Regions from separate parts of the Exiguobacterium sp. s145 genome, predicted to be linked through region 2. Evidence: a T-box and tRNA genes for the amino acid it is inferred to sense, from the RefSeq annotation. Region 2 holds a T-box; the other holds one or more tRNA genes.

Region 1 (8,010 bases), on a different contig from region 2:
TGGCAGAATTAAGGCGAACAGACCCAGTGGAAGTGCGTACCAGATCAGTCCCTGTTCGAAATTCGCTGCAGTCAGGAAAGTCGTCGGCGGATACATAATCATGACGAAGAGAAGTCCGCCTGTCATCATATAAAAGCTTTTTTTAATGACCGGTACATGGTTTGCGACCCGTCCGCTCGCAAGCAGGAAGATCGAGAAACTGACGGCTGCGCCGAGTCCGAACAACGTACCGCGCACGTCAAGGGCGCTCGTATAAGCAGCGCTCGCTAAAATGGCACCGCCGATCAATAGGACGGCAGACAAGAAATGAGAACGCGACGGCAGACGTTTTGCCAAAATCGAATCAATCACGACACCAATCCATGTGAATTGGAAGAGGAGAATGATGGCGACTGAAGCGGAGACGGTTTGTAGGCTCTGATAATACAGGTAACCGGTCGTGCCGCTTGAAATTCCGATGGCCATTAAAGTAAGAGCTGTTTTCGGATTCAGACGAAGATTTTTTGACAGCAGGGCTAAGACAAAAATCATCAGCCATCCGAAGAAAAATTGACTTCCGGAAACAGCGGCTGAGTCAAAACCGGCACCGTAAGCCAGTTTGACGATGGTCGACAGGACGCCGTAACTGATGGCGCCGATTAAGACGAAAAGTGTTGCTTTTGAACGATTCATACAGATCCCTCCATGTTTTAGAACGCACAAAAAAGGTTGCAACGGGGCCTTGTCCAGGTTTTTTGGACAGGGTTTGGTTGCAACCTGTGTGAGTTATTTAATGTTGAGTCCAGCCTTTTTGTAAAAGGTTGGCTTTAATTCATTGTAGCGGACGGTCAATTGATTAAAGGTTTTGAGTGCTTCTGTCGCTTGACGGGAAGTCCGGTTTAAATCAGCTGTTGCTTCATCAATCTTAACGAAGTTCGGTTTTTCGGTCAAGTAGGAAAGCACTTTCTTTTCTGAATCAATCGTCGCCGCATAACGTTTCAAAAACGTATCAAAAGCCTTCTCCCGCTCTTTAAAGATATTGATAAGGGCTGTCCCGTCTTTTTTAGCGGCAGGCAACGAAGATAGGGTACTTGTTAATTCCGCAAGGTCTAACTCATCAAAAGCATGGGTACGGATTGTCTGTTCTTGTTTTAACAATTTGACACGGTTTTGATTCAGAGCGGTCAATTCATCCCGTTCATTTTGTGCCCGTTTAATATCATCGGCCCCGGCTTCGAGGACGGCTTGGTAGGTATTGACGGAAATTTCATCTTGGCGTGTCCGTTGCTCGGCGACGACTGCTGCTTTTTGTTCGGACTTCGCTTGTTCTTCCAACTGCTCGTATACCGAAGCAGCCGGATCACTCGAACAGGCACTGAGAAGCAAGAGGCCGAGACAGGTCAAACAACTGGTGAGGATCATCCGTTTATTAATCATGAAAGGAACTCCTTATAAATTAGAGAATTTTGCGAAATTATACGGGACATGAAAATCTTCATCATAGATGGAAAATTGATAGCCTTTTTTCTTTAATCCGGCGACAATCGCAGGCAATGCCTGCAATGTTTGTGGTTGTTCATGCAACAGGATGATTTCGACCGGGCCTTCCGCACGGCTGATGACAGTGTTGGCAACTTCCTTGGCACTATCTTTGTAGTACCAGTCCATCGAATCGATCGACCAGTCCCACACCCGAAGTTTCGCCTGTTCGATCTCTTTTGCAATCGACTTGGTAATGCCGGGTGTTGATCCATAAGGCGGACGTGTCAACAACGGGCTGTGATTCGTCAGTTGGTTGATTTGTTTCTGTACCCGCAGCATCTCGGGAACATACTGCTTTTTCTTATACAACGTGTCGTAATCATGAGTTTCACTGTGTGGTCCGATGTAATGTCCAGCCTTTGCCATCGAGCGGACGACATCCGGTTGCTCATTGATGTTACTTCCGATCAAAAAAAAAGTCGCTTTAACTTCTTGTTCTTTTAATGATTTCAAGATGTCTGAAGTCAAAGCGGTCGGTCCGTCTTCAAATGTCAGATACGCCACTTTTTTAGTAATCCCGTTCCATTTCTCGACGCGTACCTTGTCCAGGTTCGGAGTCGGAACTTCCTGTAAAGATTGGACGGTTTTTACGCTCGCTTGTTGTTGTGTCGAAGTCAAGTACTGATAAACGATGTAACCGCCAATCGGAAGAAGAATCAGCGCCAGCACGATCAAAAGCTTAGCGAAATACTTTCGTTTGGGTTTTCGGTATCTTGGACCAAGTCCGATGGGATTGCCTGAGTTGTATGAATCCATTGATGTCTGAGCTCCTTTACGGAAAATCTTATGAGTTAAATGTAACATTTTGTCTGTTTCATTTGTAACAAAAATATTACAAAAAGATGACTGGATAACCTGTAATTCAAAAAAAGTTGATTAAGATAGAAATAATGTTATATTTTCAAACAAAAAAAGAAGTCCATCCGCTACGGTAGACTTCCTTCTTCAAGCAAATTTGCGATTAGTGTTCTGTAACAGCACACTCATCACATTCTGTTTTATACGATTCGCATTGTTCATCCATTTCTTTTCCGCAATGGGAGCAGGTTTTGACCGGAAGTTGACGGTAAAACTCGGGAGAGGTCTCTTGGTAAAGGGGTTGTTCCATGATTGTGTTCCTCCTCTTAGTATATGGATGTACCAGCAAACAACACTGAATTTATTTTATTGTACTAGTACAGAAGCGGTATGTCAATCTTTGTTTTATAACAGAAGTTTCTTTAGCAAGTCTTGTCATATGACAGGTAAGCGTAGAGGATGATACGATAACATAGTAAACAGATGTACCTAGAGGGGGATCATTATGAATCAAACATTATCTGACACACTATCGATTTTGACAGAACGCCGGTCAGTTCGTCATTACGATGAGACATTCACGCTTTCACAAAAAGAAGTACAAGAATTGGTTGAATTGACGACAGCTGCGCCAAGTGCCTGGAACCTGCAACATTGGCATTTCGTTGCCTTCCATTCGGAAGAAGCGAAACAACGATTAGCTCCAATCGCTTACAATCAGCCGGCCATCAGTTCTTCTTCCGTCGTCATTGCCGTACTAGGGGATTTACAGGCAAACCGAAACTATAATCCGGTTTATGGACCAGCTGTAGAAGCAGGAGGCATGACGGAAGACTTGTTTGACTCGATCAAAGGACAAGTAGAAGGGGCTTATCAAAGCGAGGCTTACGCGAGAGATGCAGCCATGTCAAACGCAAGTTTAGCTGCGATGCAACTGATGCTAGTTGCTGAAGCAAAAGGACTCTCGACACTCGCGATGGGCGGATTCAATCACCAACTCTTTACAGAAACGTTTATTACAGACGAACGTTATGTCCCGGTCATGTTGATTGCTGTCGGGAAAGCAATCGAAGACGCGAAAAAACGTCCGGCGCTCCGTTTACCGGTCGATCAAGTGACGACTATTCTATAAGTAAAAGAGAGGGGCTGAATCAACATTGAGTTCAGCCTCGTTCATTTTTATTTTTCATATTTTTTTAGAAAAGTACTTGTCAGATGGTTAGTTTCTTGCTATATTAATACATGTCCTAGCAAGTACATAACGTACTGCATCATGATTCTGTAGCTCAGCTGGGAGAGCGCTACCTTGACAGGGTAGAGGTCGCTGGTTCGAGCCCAGTCAGAATCATACCAAAAACCCGTTCATCCTTGGATGAGCGGGTTTTTTTGTTTTAATCATTGGTTTGAAGTTCATCTTCTGTCACCCATTTATGATTTTTAATCGTTTTTCCACCGGTTGTCGGTTTAAAATCGACCATATACACGGTTGTCTGATCGGCTTGATCAATGGTCGCTTTTGCACCATCCATCCCTTTCATGTGATCAGCCGCTAAAGTCACCTCATCACCTGCTTGCAACGGTGAAGCCGGAACCGGGTTGAGTTCTTCCTGAATCACCCATTTATGATTACTGACTTTTTTACCACCGTTCGTTGGTGTATAGCTGACTTCATATACTGTTGTATCAAATGAATCGACGATTGTTGCTTTTGCGCCATCCATTCCTTTCATATGATCAGAGGACAGAAGGACGTCTGATCCGTCTTTAAACTTCGGATTTTCAGCTTGTTTCAGTCCAGCGGGAATTTTCCCGTCACTTGAATGCATCATCCCTGCATGGGAATCGTTCTTATTATCATGCATATCGTGTGAAGTAGAGGAATTGGAATCAGATCCGCAGGCACCTAAACTTAGGACAGCAGAAAGAGCGAGTGATGTAACGAGTAGTTGTTTTTTCATGAAAATTGACCTCCTGTAGTAATTTGGTTATGTGACTACTATACCCGTGTTTCGTGCAGAAACCGTGCAGAAAGAGTGACAATTCAATTACCTGACTGAATGAGTCATTGGAAAAGTGTATCGTAATAGTGAAGAAAAAGGAGGAGCAGGGCGTGCGGCATATTTCATACTACATTGGTCTACTTTTTTTGACTGCCATTCTTGTCATCGGCGGCATTCTGTTCAGTACCCTCTATTTAAACCTTGTGAATCAAAGGACGAATGAAGTGGTCCTCGGTTTGCTGAACCGAGGGAACACGCACCGCGATGTCCTCGAGGAATCATTTCATGCGGAAACATTGGAACATGTCAGTTTGATGGAATCAGCATCCGAATTTACCGTCGTTATCACGGATCAAAAAGGAAAAATTTTAAAGGCTTCGCATCCACTTACTCCCAAAATGAAAGTAGAGCTTATCCATACGGAATTTCAAACACAACGAAAAGATCGGATTTTAAGAGCTCAAGCGGAAACGAAGGGTTTTTTTATGACAGATAGTCCAATCACGATTTCAGGTGTTCATCGTGGGCATGTCTTCATGTTTGCTCCGGAAACGTTAATTCAACAAGTCGTCGACCCGTTAAGACAACAATTCATTCAAGTTGGTATCATTGCCGTCCTTCTGTCGCTTACGACTGTCGTGCTGTGTACACGATTGATTTCAAGACCACTCATTGAGATGGAGCGTGCGACGGCCAAGTTGAAAGAAGGAAACCTTGACGTGGATTTACCGGTAAACCGCTCGGATGAGCTTGGGGCACTGGCACGCTCCATCACACAGTTGGCAAAAGATCTTGATTTTTTGAATCGTGAACGGACAGAATTTTTAGCAAATATCTCGCACGAACTTCGAACTCCGCTGACCTACATGAAGGGTTATGCGGATATATTACATCGTCCAAACTTGCCGGAATCTGAAAAAACAGCTTATCTGTCGATTATCAAAGAAGAAAGCGATCATTTGAGCACATTGATTGAACAGCTGATGTTACTGGCACGTTCCGATACGAATGCATTCTCAGTCGAACGAGTGCCGCTTGCGCTCGATCAATTGATTGTCTCGACGACAGAGAAAATGCGACCTGCAATTGAAGAAAAAGGGCTGCATTTGCATGTATCAGGGGAACCGGTAGAGATAGCAGGAGATGAAATTCGGCTCAAGCAAGTGCTGATAAATGTATTGGATAACGCAAAAAAATATACAGCAACCGGTGAAATCGTCGTCCGATACGGCAGGAATGAAACAGGACCGTATTTTCAAGTACGTGATACAGGAAGCGGCATCAGCCAAGAAAGTTTACCCCATGTGACAAAACGTCTGTACCGCAGTGAACCGTCACGATCACGAAGCCGGGGCGGATCAGGGCTTGGTTTGACGATTGCCTTGGCAATCGTTCAAGCACACGATGCGACATTAGATATCAAGAGTGAAAAGAATGCCGGGACGAGTGTGATGATTCAATGGAAGGTGTGAAGAAATGGCTCGAATTTTAATCGTTGATGATGAACAACGGATGCTTCAATTAATGAAGTTATATCTGGTACCCTATGGTCATACATGTCATTTAGCCGACACGGCCGAAAAAGCGCTCGACATCGTCAAGACCGTTCCCATCGATTTGGCCTTACTCGATGTCATGATGCCCGATATGGATGGATGGACGTTGTGTGAAAATATAAGACGAATGGCTGATTTTCCAATCATTATGGTGACAGCGCGGAATCAAATGGAAGATGTGCTACGGGGGCGCAAAGTCGGTGCAGATGATTATGTGGCAAAGCCGATTCATGAAGGAGAATTATTAGGACGAATCGAACTGTTGATTGGTCGAGAAAAGCGGGAGCAGTATGCATTTCATGGACTGCAGTATGACGTCGCAGGATATCATTGTACATTCGACGGACAAAAAATCTTACTGACGAAAACAGAGTTTCAACTTTTAGGAAAACTCTTGACGTCCGTGAATGGCGTCTTATCAAGAGAACAATTGGTTTTGTCGCTGTGGGGCGATGATCAATCGATTGAACCACGAACGATTGATTCTCATATGCGTCATCTTCGTGAGAAATTGCGCCGTTCCGGTTTTCCAATCGATGAGTATTTGGAGACTGTCCGAGGTGTGGGTTATCGTTTACTGGAGCAGACAAAAGACAGCTAAAAGGAGAATTGAAATGACAACGACAATTTATTTAGTCCGCCATGCACATTCGACCTATTCTACAGACGAAGAAGCACGTCCTTTATCAGAACAGGGGAGAGACGATGCGGAACAACTGACGACTCTTTTTGAAGGGATTAAACCGGACCAGATTTACGCGAGTCCGTATCGGCGAGCGATTGAAACGGTCCAGCCTTTAGCAGAACAATATGGATTAGTCATTCAAGAAGCAGCGGCTTTTCAAGAACGGTTATTGGCGCCCGAAGAACTGCCGGATTTTCAACAGGCTGTCGGTTATGTATGGGAACATCCGGATGAAAATCCGTATGGAGGTGAATCAAACGTTACGGCACAACGGCGGATCGTGCCTGAAATCAAACGATTACTAGAAAAACATAAAGATCAAACCGTCGTCATCGGAACACACGGGAATATCATGGTGTTATTAATGCAACATTTTGATCCGGCATATGGATATGCGTTCTGGAAAACGCTAAAGATGCCGGCTGTGTATCAAATGACATTTAAAGACGAAACCTTCCTTCAGATTGAAGAAGTTTGTCAGCATAACTAAAAAAACAGGAGATTGTCCCTTCGATAAGGGACCTTCTCCTGTTTTGATTATGCTTTTACCTTTTCATGTTTTTGGATTAAATCTGCCGTCAGTTGACCCGACAAAGTGACCATCGGAACGCCACCGCCCGGATGTGTTGAACCGCCGACGAAGTAAAGCCCTTCGTAGAGATCACTTTTCGATGGAATCTTGAAGCCGCCGTTCTTTTTCCGATCGGCAGCCACACCGTAAATCGAACCGCCGTTCGGACCGTATAGTGATTTCAAGTCTTCCGGTGTAAAGCGGTATTCGAATTCAATCGATTCACGTAAGTCGGTCAGTCCCATCCGTTCTAATTTATCAAGGACGACTTCACGATACGCATCCCAATCGGTTTTGCCGTCTTGTTTCGTCAGTGGCGGAACGTGCGTCAGGACAAACAGATTGTCTTTTCCTTCCGGTGCCTGGGAAGCATCTGATTTAGAGGAGACACCGACATAAATCGTTGGATCTTCTGGCGGAACACCATCCTTGAACATTTGGGCAAATTCCCGTTCCGGATCATCCGAGAAGAAGAAGTTATGGTGCTTAAGATCTTTATACTCGCGGTTCACACCAAGTAACAGGACAAGACCGGAAACGGACGGAACGAAGGACTGATTTAACTTTTTAGCCTGTTTTGGTCCTTTTTTCTCTGAGATGAGATGTTGATAGGTCGGAATGACCTCCAGGTTTGAGACGACGACATCAGCCGGATAAAATGTACCGTCTGTCGTTTCCACGCCGACCGCACGTTTGCCCTCTGTGACGACACGTGCGACAGGTGTATTGACATGAATCGTCACCCGGAGTTCGTCAAGCACCGTCTTCATGGCACGGGCGATATTGTACATGCCGCCTTTGACGTAATAGATACCAAGTCCCATCTGAACATAAATCATCTGGTTGAAGACGGCAGGAGCTTCGTAAGGGTTGGAGCCG
Region 2 (8,010 bases):
CACGTCTGTACGATATCGACGGAAAAGAATACATCGACTATGTTTTATCATGGGGACCGATGATTCTTGGTCATGCTGATCCGATCGTGACGGCTGCCATTCAAGAGCAGGCGACACGTGGATGGAGCTACGGCACACCAACCGAAATCGAGTCGGCGATGGCGGAAGTCGTCATCAGCCGTGTCCCGTCGGTTGAAGTCGTCCGGATGGTCAACTCCGGAACGGAAGCGACGATGGCTGCGCTTCGTCTCGCACGCGGATATACAGGAAAAACAAAAATCCTGAAATTCGAAGGCTGTTATCACGGTCACGGCGATTCACTGTTGATTAAAGCCGGATCAGGCGTTGCGACACTCGGACTGCCGGATTCACCGGGTGTACCGGCACAAATTGCCAGTATGACATTGACAGTGCCGTATAATGACATGGATGCGGTTCGGATTGCATTTGAAAAACACGGCGACGATATCGCCGGTGTCATCGTCGAACCTGCAGCCGGAAACATGGGCTTCGTGCCACCACAACCGGGCTTCCTCGAAGGACTGCGCGAAATCACGGAACAGCACGGCACACTGTTGATCTTTGATGAAGTCATGACCGGTTTCCGCGTCGGCTTCAATTGTGCCCAAGGACATTTCGGTGTCACACCGGATATCACATGTCTCGGTAAGGTCATCGGTGGCGGTATGCCGGTCGGTGCTTACGGCGGACGTCGCGATATCATGGAACAAATCGCGCCGCAAGGTCCGATTTATCAAGCCGGTACATTGTCAGGTAATCCGCTTGCCATGGCGGCAGGACTTGCGACATTAACGCAACTGAAACCGGAACACTACGAAGAGTTTGACCGGAAAGCCAACCGTTTGTCGGAAGGGTATCTCGCAGCAGCTGCGAAATACAATATTCCATTGACGACGAACCGCGCCGGTGCGATGTTCGGTGTCTTCTTCACGGATCAGCCGGTGACGAATTTCGAAGAGGCGAAATCATCGAACCTCGACATGTTCCGCTCGTATTATCAAAAAATGGCGGCACGCGGTATCTTCTTACCGCCGTCACAATTTGAAGGACTCTTCCTGTCGACCGTTCATACGGACGACGACATCGAGCAGACGATTGCAGCAGTCGAGCTGACATTCAAGGAATTACAACTCGAATTTAATCGTTAAGCAGTTCTTGACGAGCCGTAGAGGTCTCGGATAAAATAAGGAAAGAATAATTTGGAAAACAGCGATGACGGGAAGAGTAGTCAACAACCGGACTGTATGAGAGAACACATCCACTGGCTGAGAGATGTGACAGGAAGTGCTGACGAAGGTCACCCCACGAGCTGGTTCTGTAAGCGACAGCAAGCAGAATCCGGATTGCCGCACGTTACGCGGACTAGAGGGCACTCTGCAAAGAGTGAACTAAGGTGGTACCGCGGAAGAGCAACGGCTTCTTTCGTCCTTAGATGAGGACGAGAGAAGCCGTTTTTATTATGGATTAAAGGAGCGATTCAGATGCAGGAATTATCAATGCCAACAAAATATGATCCGCAGGCAACGGAAGAAAAATGGTACGACTTTTGGATGAAAGGGGAATACTTCAAAGCCGATCAGGATCCGGAAAAAGCACCGTATACGATCGTCATCCCGCCACCGAACGTCACCGGGAAATTACACCTCGGTCATGCCTGGGATACAACACTTCAGGATATGCTGACACGGATGAAACGGATGCAAGGTTTCGACGTCTTGTACCTGCCGGGAATGGACCACGCCGGAATCGCGACGCAAGCCAAAGTCGAACAGAAGCTCCGGGCGGAAGGAAAGTCACGTCTTGAAATGGGACGTGAGAAGTTCCTTGAACAATCATGGGCATGGAAAGAAGAATATGCTTCAACAATCCGCGAGCAATGGTCGAAACTCGGACTCGGACTCGATTATTCACGGGAACGGTTTACACTCGATGAAGGTTTGTCGGAAGCGGTTCAAGAAGTGTTCGTTAAATTGTATGAAAAAGGCTTGATCTACCGCGGCGAATACATCGTTAACTGGGATCCGGCGACGAAAACAGCCATCTCGGATATCGAGGTCATTTATAAAGACATCGAAGGTGCTTTCTATCACTTCAGTTATCCGTTGACGGACGGAAGCGGTCACGTCGAACTGGCGACGACGCGTCCGGAAACGATGCTCGGCGATACAGCGATTGCCGTCAATCCGAAAGATGAGCGTTATGCACACCTCGTCGGAAAAACAATCACGTTACCAATCGTCGGCCGGGAAATCCCGATTGTTGCCGATGAGTACGTTGATATGGAGTTTGGGACAGGTGTCGTTAAAATCACGCCGGCCCACGACCCGAACGACTTTGAAGTTGGAAACCGTCATGATTTACCGCGTGTCCTCGTCATGAACGAAGACGGCACGATGAACGAAAATGCCGGCAAATATGAAGGTATGGATCGTTTCGAATGCCGTAAGCAGATTGTCGAAGATCTGAAAGAATCAGGTGTCCTGATCAAAGTCGAACCGCATCTGCATTCCGTTGGTCACTCGGAACGGTCGGACGCGATTGTCGAGCCGTACTTGTCGCTCCAATGGTTTGTTAAAATGGAACCGCTCGCTGAAAAAGCATTACAAGAGCAACAAGGGGAAGACAAAATCAACTTTATTCCGCAACGTTTCGAAAACACATATGTCCGCTGGATGGAAAACATCCGTGACTGGTGTGTCAGCCGTCAGCTTTGGTGGGGTCACCGGATTCCGGCCTGGTACCACAAAGAAACGGGCGAAGTCTACGTCGGCAAAGAAGCTCCGGCTGATCTCGAAAACTGGGAACAGGACAATGATGTGCTGGATACATGGTTCTCATCCGCCCTTTGGCCGTTCTCGACGATGGGCTGGCCAAACGAAGGTGCAGCTGATTATCAGAAGTACTTCCCGACGTCAACACTCGTAACGGGTTACGATATCATCGCTTTCTGGGTCTCACGGATGATCTTCCAATCGTATGAATTCACAGGCGAACGTCCATTCAACGATGTCTTGATTCACGGCTTGATCCGTGACTCCGAGGGACGGAAAATGTCGAAATCACTTGGTAACGGGATTGATCCGATGGATGTCATCGAGAAATACGGTGCGGATTCGCTGCGCTGGTTCTTAACGACCGGTTCAACACCAGGAAACGATTTACGTTTCTACTGGGAGAAAATCGAAGCGACATGGAACTTCTCGAACAAATTGTGGAACGCGAGCCGCTTTGCCTTGATGAACATGGATGGACTGACGCATGAGCAAATTGATCTGTCCGGTGAGAAATCACTTGCCGATCAATGGATTCTGACACGTCTGAACACGACGATTGATGATGTGACGCGTCTGTCAGACAAATATGAGTTTGGTGAAGCCGGTCGCGTTCTGTATCACTTCATCTGGGAAGACTTCTGTAACTGGTACATCGAGATGGCGAAGTTGCCGTTAAACGGTGAGGACGAAGCAGCGAAATTGACGACACGTTCGATTCTTGCCTATACGCTTGATCAAATCATGCGTCTGATGCATCCGTTCATGCCGTTCATCACGGAAGAAATCTGGCAGCACTTACCGCACGAAGGCGAAACAGTTACACGTGCCGCTTGGCCGACACGGAACGATTCACTGGATTTCCCAAAATCTGTTCCGGCATTTGAAGCCGTTCAGAACGTCATCCGTTCAGTTCGAAACATCCGGGCTGAAGTCAACGCACCGATGTCGAAACAAATTCAGTTGATGATTTCAACGAGTGACGATCAAGTCCAGCATGATTTAGAAACAAATCTGTCGTACTTGAAAAAGTTCACGAATGCGTCAGAATTGCTCGTTGAACGCAATATGACAGCACCGGAAAAGGCGATGAGTGCCATCGTGACGGGAGCAGAATTGTTCATTCCACTTGCTGACTTGATCAACATCGAAGAAGAAATCGCTCGTCTGAACAAAGAACTCGTCAAGTATACAAAAGAAGTCGAACGGGTCGAGAAAAAACTCAACAACCCGGGATTTGTCGGGAAAGCACCGGCACATGTCATTGAAGAAGAACAAGCAAAAGCACAAGACTATAAAGAGAAGCGGGCGGCAGTCGAAGTCCGGATCAGCGAACTCGCAAAATAATCTTAACAGTGGCTCAAGTTTTCTTGAGTCACTTTTTTTGAAGGAGTGAAGCAAGCGTGAGAACACGAGAAGATGTACTCGAATGGTTATCGGCGTTACTGGCATTTGGCATCAAACCGGGACTGAGTCGGATGGAAGCGGTACTGGCGGAACTTGCCATTGATCCGGATGCGATTCCGACGGTTCATGTCGCGGGAACAAACGGGAAAGGCTCGACGGTCGCCTTCTTACGGGAGATGGGGATGGCGCAAGGACTGCAAATTGGAACGTTCACCTCACCGTATATCATTCAGTTCGAGGAACGGATTATGCTGAACGGTGTACCGATCAGTGAAGCGGATCTGGTCAAGGCGGCAAATGCTGTACAGAAAGCAATCGTGAACATAGAATCGACAGTCGGTACTGTAACGGAATTTGAGGCGTTGACGGCACTTGCCTTTTATCATTTTGATCAAATCCGTCCTGACTTTGTCATCTATGAAGTCGGACTCGGTGGTTTGTACGATTCGACGAATGTCCTGAAACAACCCAAAGCCGCCATTATTACGTCGATTGGTCACGATCATCAAGCGATTCTCGGAGATACGCTCCAAGAGATTGCCCTACAGAAGTTCGGGATCATCAAACAAGGCACACGAGTGATTGCCGGGAAACTGCAGGAAGAATTGACAGTACCGTTGATGGCCTATTGTGGCGATCGGCAAGCGAGTCTGTCCTGGAGTCAGGAAGTGATCCGCCATTACCGACTGAGTGAGACCGGGACATGGGCGACGTATGAAGGCATTCCCGAGACACGTCTTGGACTTGAAGGGATACATCAAGTCCACAACGCGGCCAATGCCGTCGTCTGTGCGAAACAGCTTGGTTGGTCGAAGACGTCGATCCGGCGTGGACTTCGGAATGCGATTCATCCGGGACGGTTTGAAATCATTTCCCGTAAACCGCGGATCATTTTAGACGGTGCTCATAATCCGGAAGGCGTGACGGCACTTGTTGAACGCTTGAAGGAAGAGTCAAAACCGGTCGTCGTCCTGTGTTCGATTTTACGCGACAAGGACCGGGAAGCGATGCTGATGCAGTTACGGGAAGTAACGTCAGAGATTTACGAGACGACGTTTGATTTCCCGAGAGCAAGGACGCTTGAAGAATTGAAGACGGACGGAGCGAACGCGATGGAACTCGAACAATTTTTCAAAGAAGTGGATACGACGAACGAGACGCTGATTGTCACAGGATCCCTCTACTTCATCAGCACGGTTCGCACATTACTTAAGGCGCAGTCTTTTACAAAAAAGGGGAAACTGTAAAAGTCCTTGTATACTGATGGTGGGGTAATATAGTCCTAGATTTCATGATCTTACGACGAGGAGACGATGGAAATGCAACGTTGGGTACGTCTGTTTTTAGTCAGCTTATTGATATTTACTAGTATTACGTATATACAACCACCACATACAAAGGCTGCAGCCGGAGAAAAATTTAAGATTTTAGAGGTACGGGATGCCTGGTCAGCAACGAACCGGATTGATCCGAAGACCGTCATCACATCGATGCTGACGGGACTGGATGCGACTAAATACGAAATCAAGATCATGACGGTTAAGGAACTCAATGCCTCACGTTTTTCACTTGATGGAGCATTTGACGCGATCGTCTTTGATTCATCTGCATTTTCGGGTACAGATCGTTACTCGATGACGATTTCGGATACGAAAAAAAATCATAATACAAATAAAATTGAAAATGATATTACGAAGCTAAAAGCGAACGAAATTAAAAATGCATACCTAAAAAAAGGATTACCTGTTTTTTTACATCAAGATGTTTTCGCGCAAACCTCAAGTAATTTTAATTTGATTTTTAAAGATGTACCTGCCTATACCGACGTGGCCACGGTAATTACAAAATTAAAAGCACAGAAAATTGTCCGACCACGCCTCGAGAGTGTATCCATCCAACAAAATGGAGCAGCGCTGACTGGAGTCGATAAAGGACCGATGGCTGTTCCGAATGTACCAATCGATTTTTCATATACGACCAGTGTCGAAAATACGAATCAACTGGTGCAACTCTTCATCGATTTTGACAGTAACGATCAATTTGATGAATCTGAAAAAATAGATGAGAAACCGGCCGGAAAGACCGGCACGTTAACGTATAACTTTGATGCCCAAGTTATACGGGGCCACGAAACTGGATGATTCGTGTTTTGAGCAGCGACGGTTTAACCGACTATAAGACCGGAAGCTTTTTGATGAAGGACCAAGTTGCAGAAGCAAAGATTCTTCAGGTTACAAGAGATGCAGGTAAAGGATCGTTGAATACCTATTTAAGCGGTACTTATTTGGAAAAACCGGACTTTTATAAATTTAATATTGAAGTAACAGATTCAGCTAAGTTTTCTTCGGACTACGCAAACGTTGACTTGAATTCCAAGTACGATTTGTTGATATTTGGATTTCAGGATTCCTATGGTGCGGCGGCGGTAAGTGAAGCGGCTTCAAATAAAATTCTTGGATTTACAAATACCGGACAAGGGCTCATGTTGTCTCATGATACGATTTTTAGACCAAGTCAATCGGCGAATTCAGAATTGTTTTGGGAATCGAAGTTCGCAGGACTCGCAGGACAACAAAACTTTACGAATATGGGATATGCGGCTCCTCGTAAATCGACAAAAGCCATTAAACAAAATTTAGGGGTCATGACATCGTATCCCTTTAATCTTACTGATGAAATCGATATTGCCGAAACACATAACCAGTACTTTGGACTGGATCTCGAACAACCGGACTTAATTCCATGGTACAACATCCGGGAAAACAGCGTTGATGCAACTAATCAAGACGCTGGAAGAACCGTCGGTGATGCACGTAATCATTACTATATGTACACGAAAGGAAATGTGACCTACTCCGGAGCAGGACATACTTCTAAGTTTGATAAGGTTGGAGAAATGCAACTGTTCTCCAATACCATGTACCGTGCATTCATCGGTGCTAATCACAAACCGTTGATTAAAAATATTCTGCCTGATAATCAAGCCAGTTATTTAAGTAATGAGCCGCTTACGATTTCATATAAAGTGAATGACTATGATTTACGTGACCGCCAATTAAAAACACGGATTTATATTGATAATGAAAAAGTATTTGAGAACGATAAATTAAAGAATAACTCCTTTGTCAGTCAAACGTTTAATGGGAAACTGTCGGGTAAAACGTCAGCAGTCATCCGGATTGAAGCAGAAGATCAGCGCGGAGCGAAGACGATTGAGACACGAACGATTCAAGTCGTTCAACCGTCTGCTTCATCCCCATTCATCTTGTCTCGTTCGATCAACCCGGCTACCATTCCGCAAGGCGAAACAGCTGACATCACGTATACGGTCAAAACCAGTCCGATGCTTCAAAAAGATGCAATTGGAAATAACGGATATATCATGGGTCAATTTTCAGTTACAATGCAAAACATCTTATTCACTGAAAATTTCCCGGAAAATATTGATGTCGTTTCAGCGACTGGACTGGGTAACATTAAAATTGTAGGGAAAAAATTAACTGGAGATATTCCGGATATTGAATACGATGAAGCAATCGAAGGTGTCCATAAAGGATTGTGGGTTGCGCAACCGTCTGAACTTACATTTACCGTAAAAGTTCGAGCAAAAGATAGCGCCGGAACTCATCTGTTTGATAAAAAAGATAATACTGTCAGTTCAACAAAAACGATTTATCGGGATAAGAAAAATGGAAAAGACAAGTCGTCATCTGTTTCCAACGATACACAAGCTTTTCCGACGCTCGGGTATGCTTTATCAACACCTTATGCGACAGACGTAAAAATTCCGCCGGTCCGAATCGACCTCAAT

Evidence for each region. A T-box is a leader RNA that pairs with one kind of tRNA and senses whether it is charged. The one in region 2 lies ahead of KNQ07_RS00550 (valine--tRNA ligase), so its partner is inferred to be a tRNA-Val.
Region 1: it encodes a tRNA-Val, which carries the amino acid that the T-box ahead of KNQ07_RS00550 (valine--tRNA ligase) is inferred to sense. The anticodon was not compared.

Annotation. Positions count from the first base shown of each region.
Region 1 is NZ_JACSMV010000013.1:70,407-78,416, forward strand. Features, by position in the region: gene KNQ07_RS10860 (EamA family transporter) at 1-672, opposite strand, end outside; gene KNQ07_RS10865 (YkyA family protein) at 766-1,416, opposite strand; gene KNQ07_RS10870 (polysaccharide deacetylase family protein) at 1,429-2,277, opposite strand; gene yhfH (protein YhfH) at 2,483-2,629, opposite strand; gene KNQ07_RS10880 (nitroreductase family protein) at 2,825-3,451, shown strand; tRNA gene KNQ07_RS10885 (tRNA-Val) at 3,595-3,667, shown strand; gene KNQ07_RS10890 (YdhK family protein) at 3,711-4,277, opposite strand; gene KNQ07_RS16110 (sensor histidine kinase) at 4,430-5,791, shown strand; gene KNQ07_RS10900 (response regulator transcription factor) at 5,796-6,476, shown strand; gene KNQ07_RS10905 (histidine phosphatase family protein) at 6,490-7,050, shown strand; gene KNQ07_RS10910 (phytoene desaturase family protein) at 7,098-8,010, opposite strand, start outside.
Region 2 is NZ_JACSMV010000001.1:112,818-120,827, forward strand. Features, by position in the region: gene hemL (glutamate-1-semialdehyde 2,1-aminomutase) at 1-1,169, shown strand, start outside; T-box leader at 1,225-1,454, shown strand; gene KNQ07_RS00550 (valine--tRNA ligase) at 1,497-4,139, shown strand; gene KNQ07_RS00555 (bifunctional folylpolyglutamate synthase/dihydrofolate synthase) at 4,196-5,446, shown strand; gene KNQ07_RS16065 (hypothetical protein) at 5,519-6,340, shown strand; gene KNQ07_RS00560 (DUF5057 domain-containing protein) at 6,394-8,010, shown strand, end outside.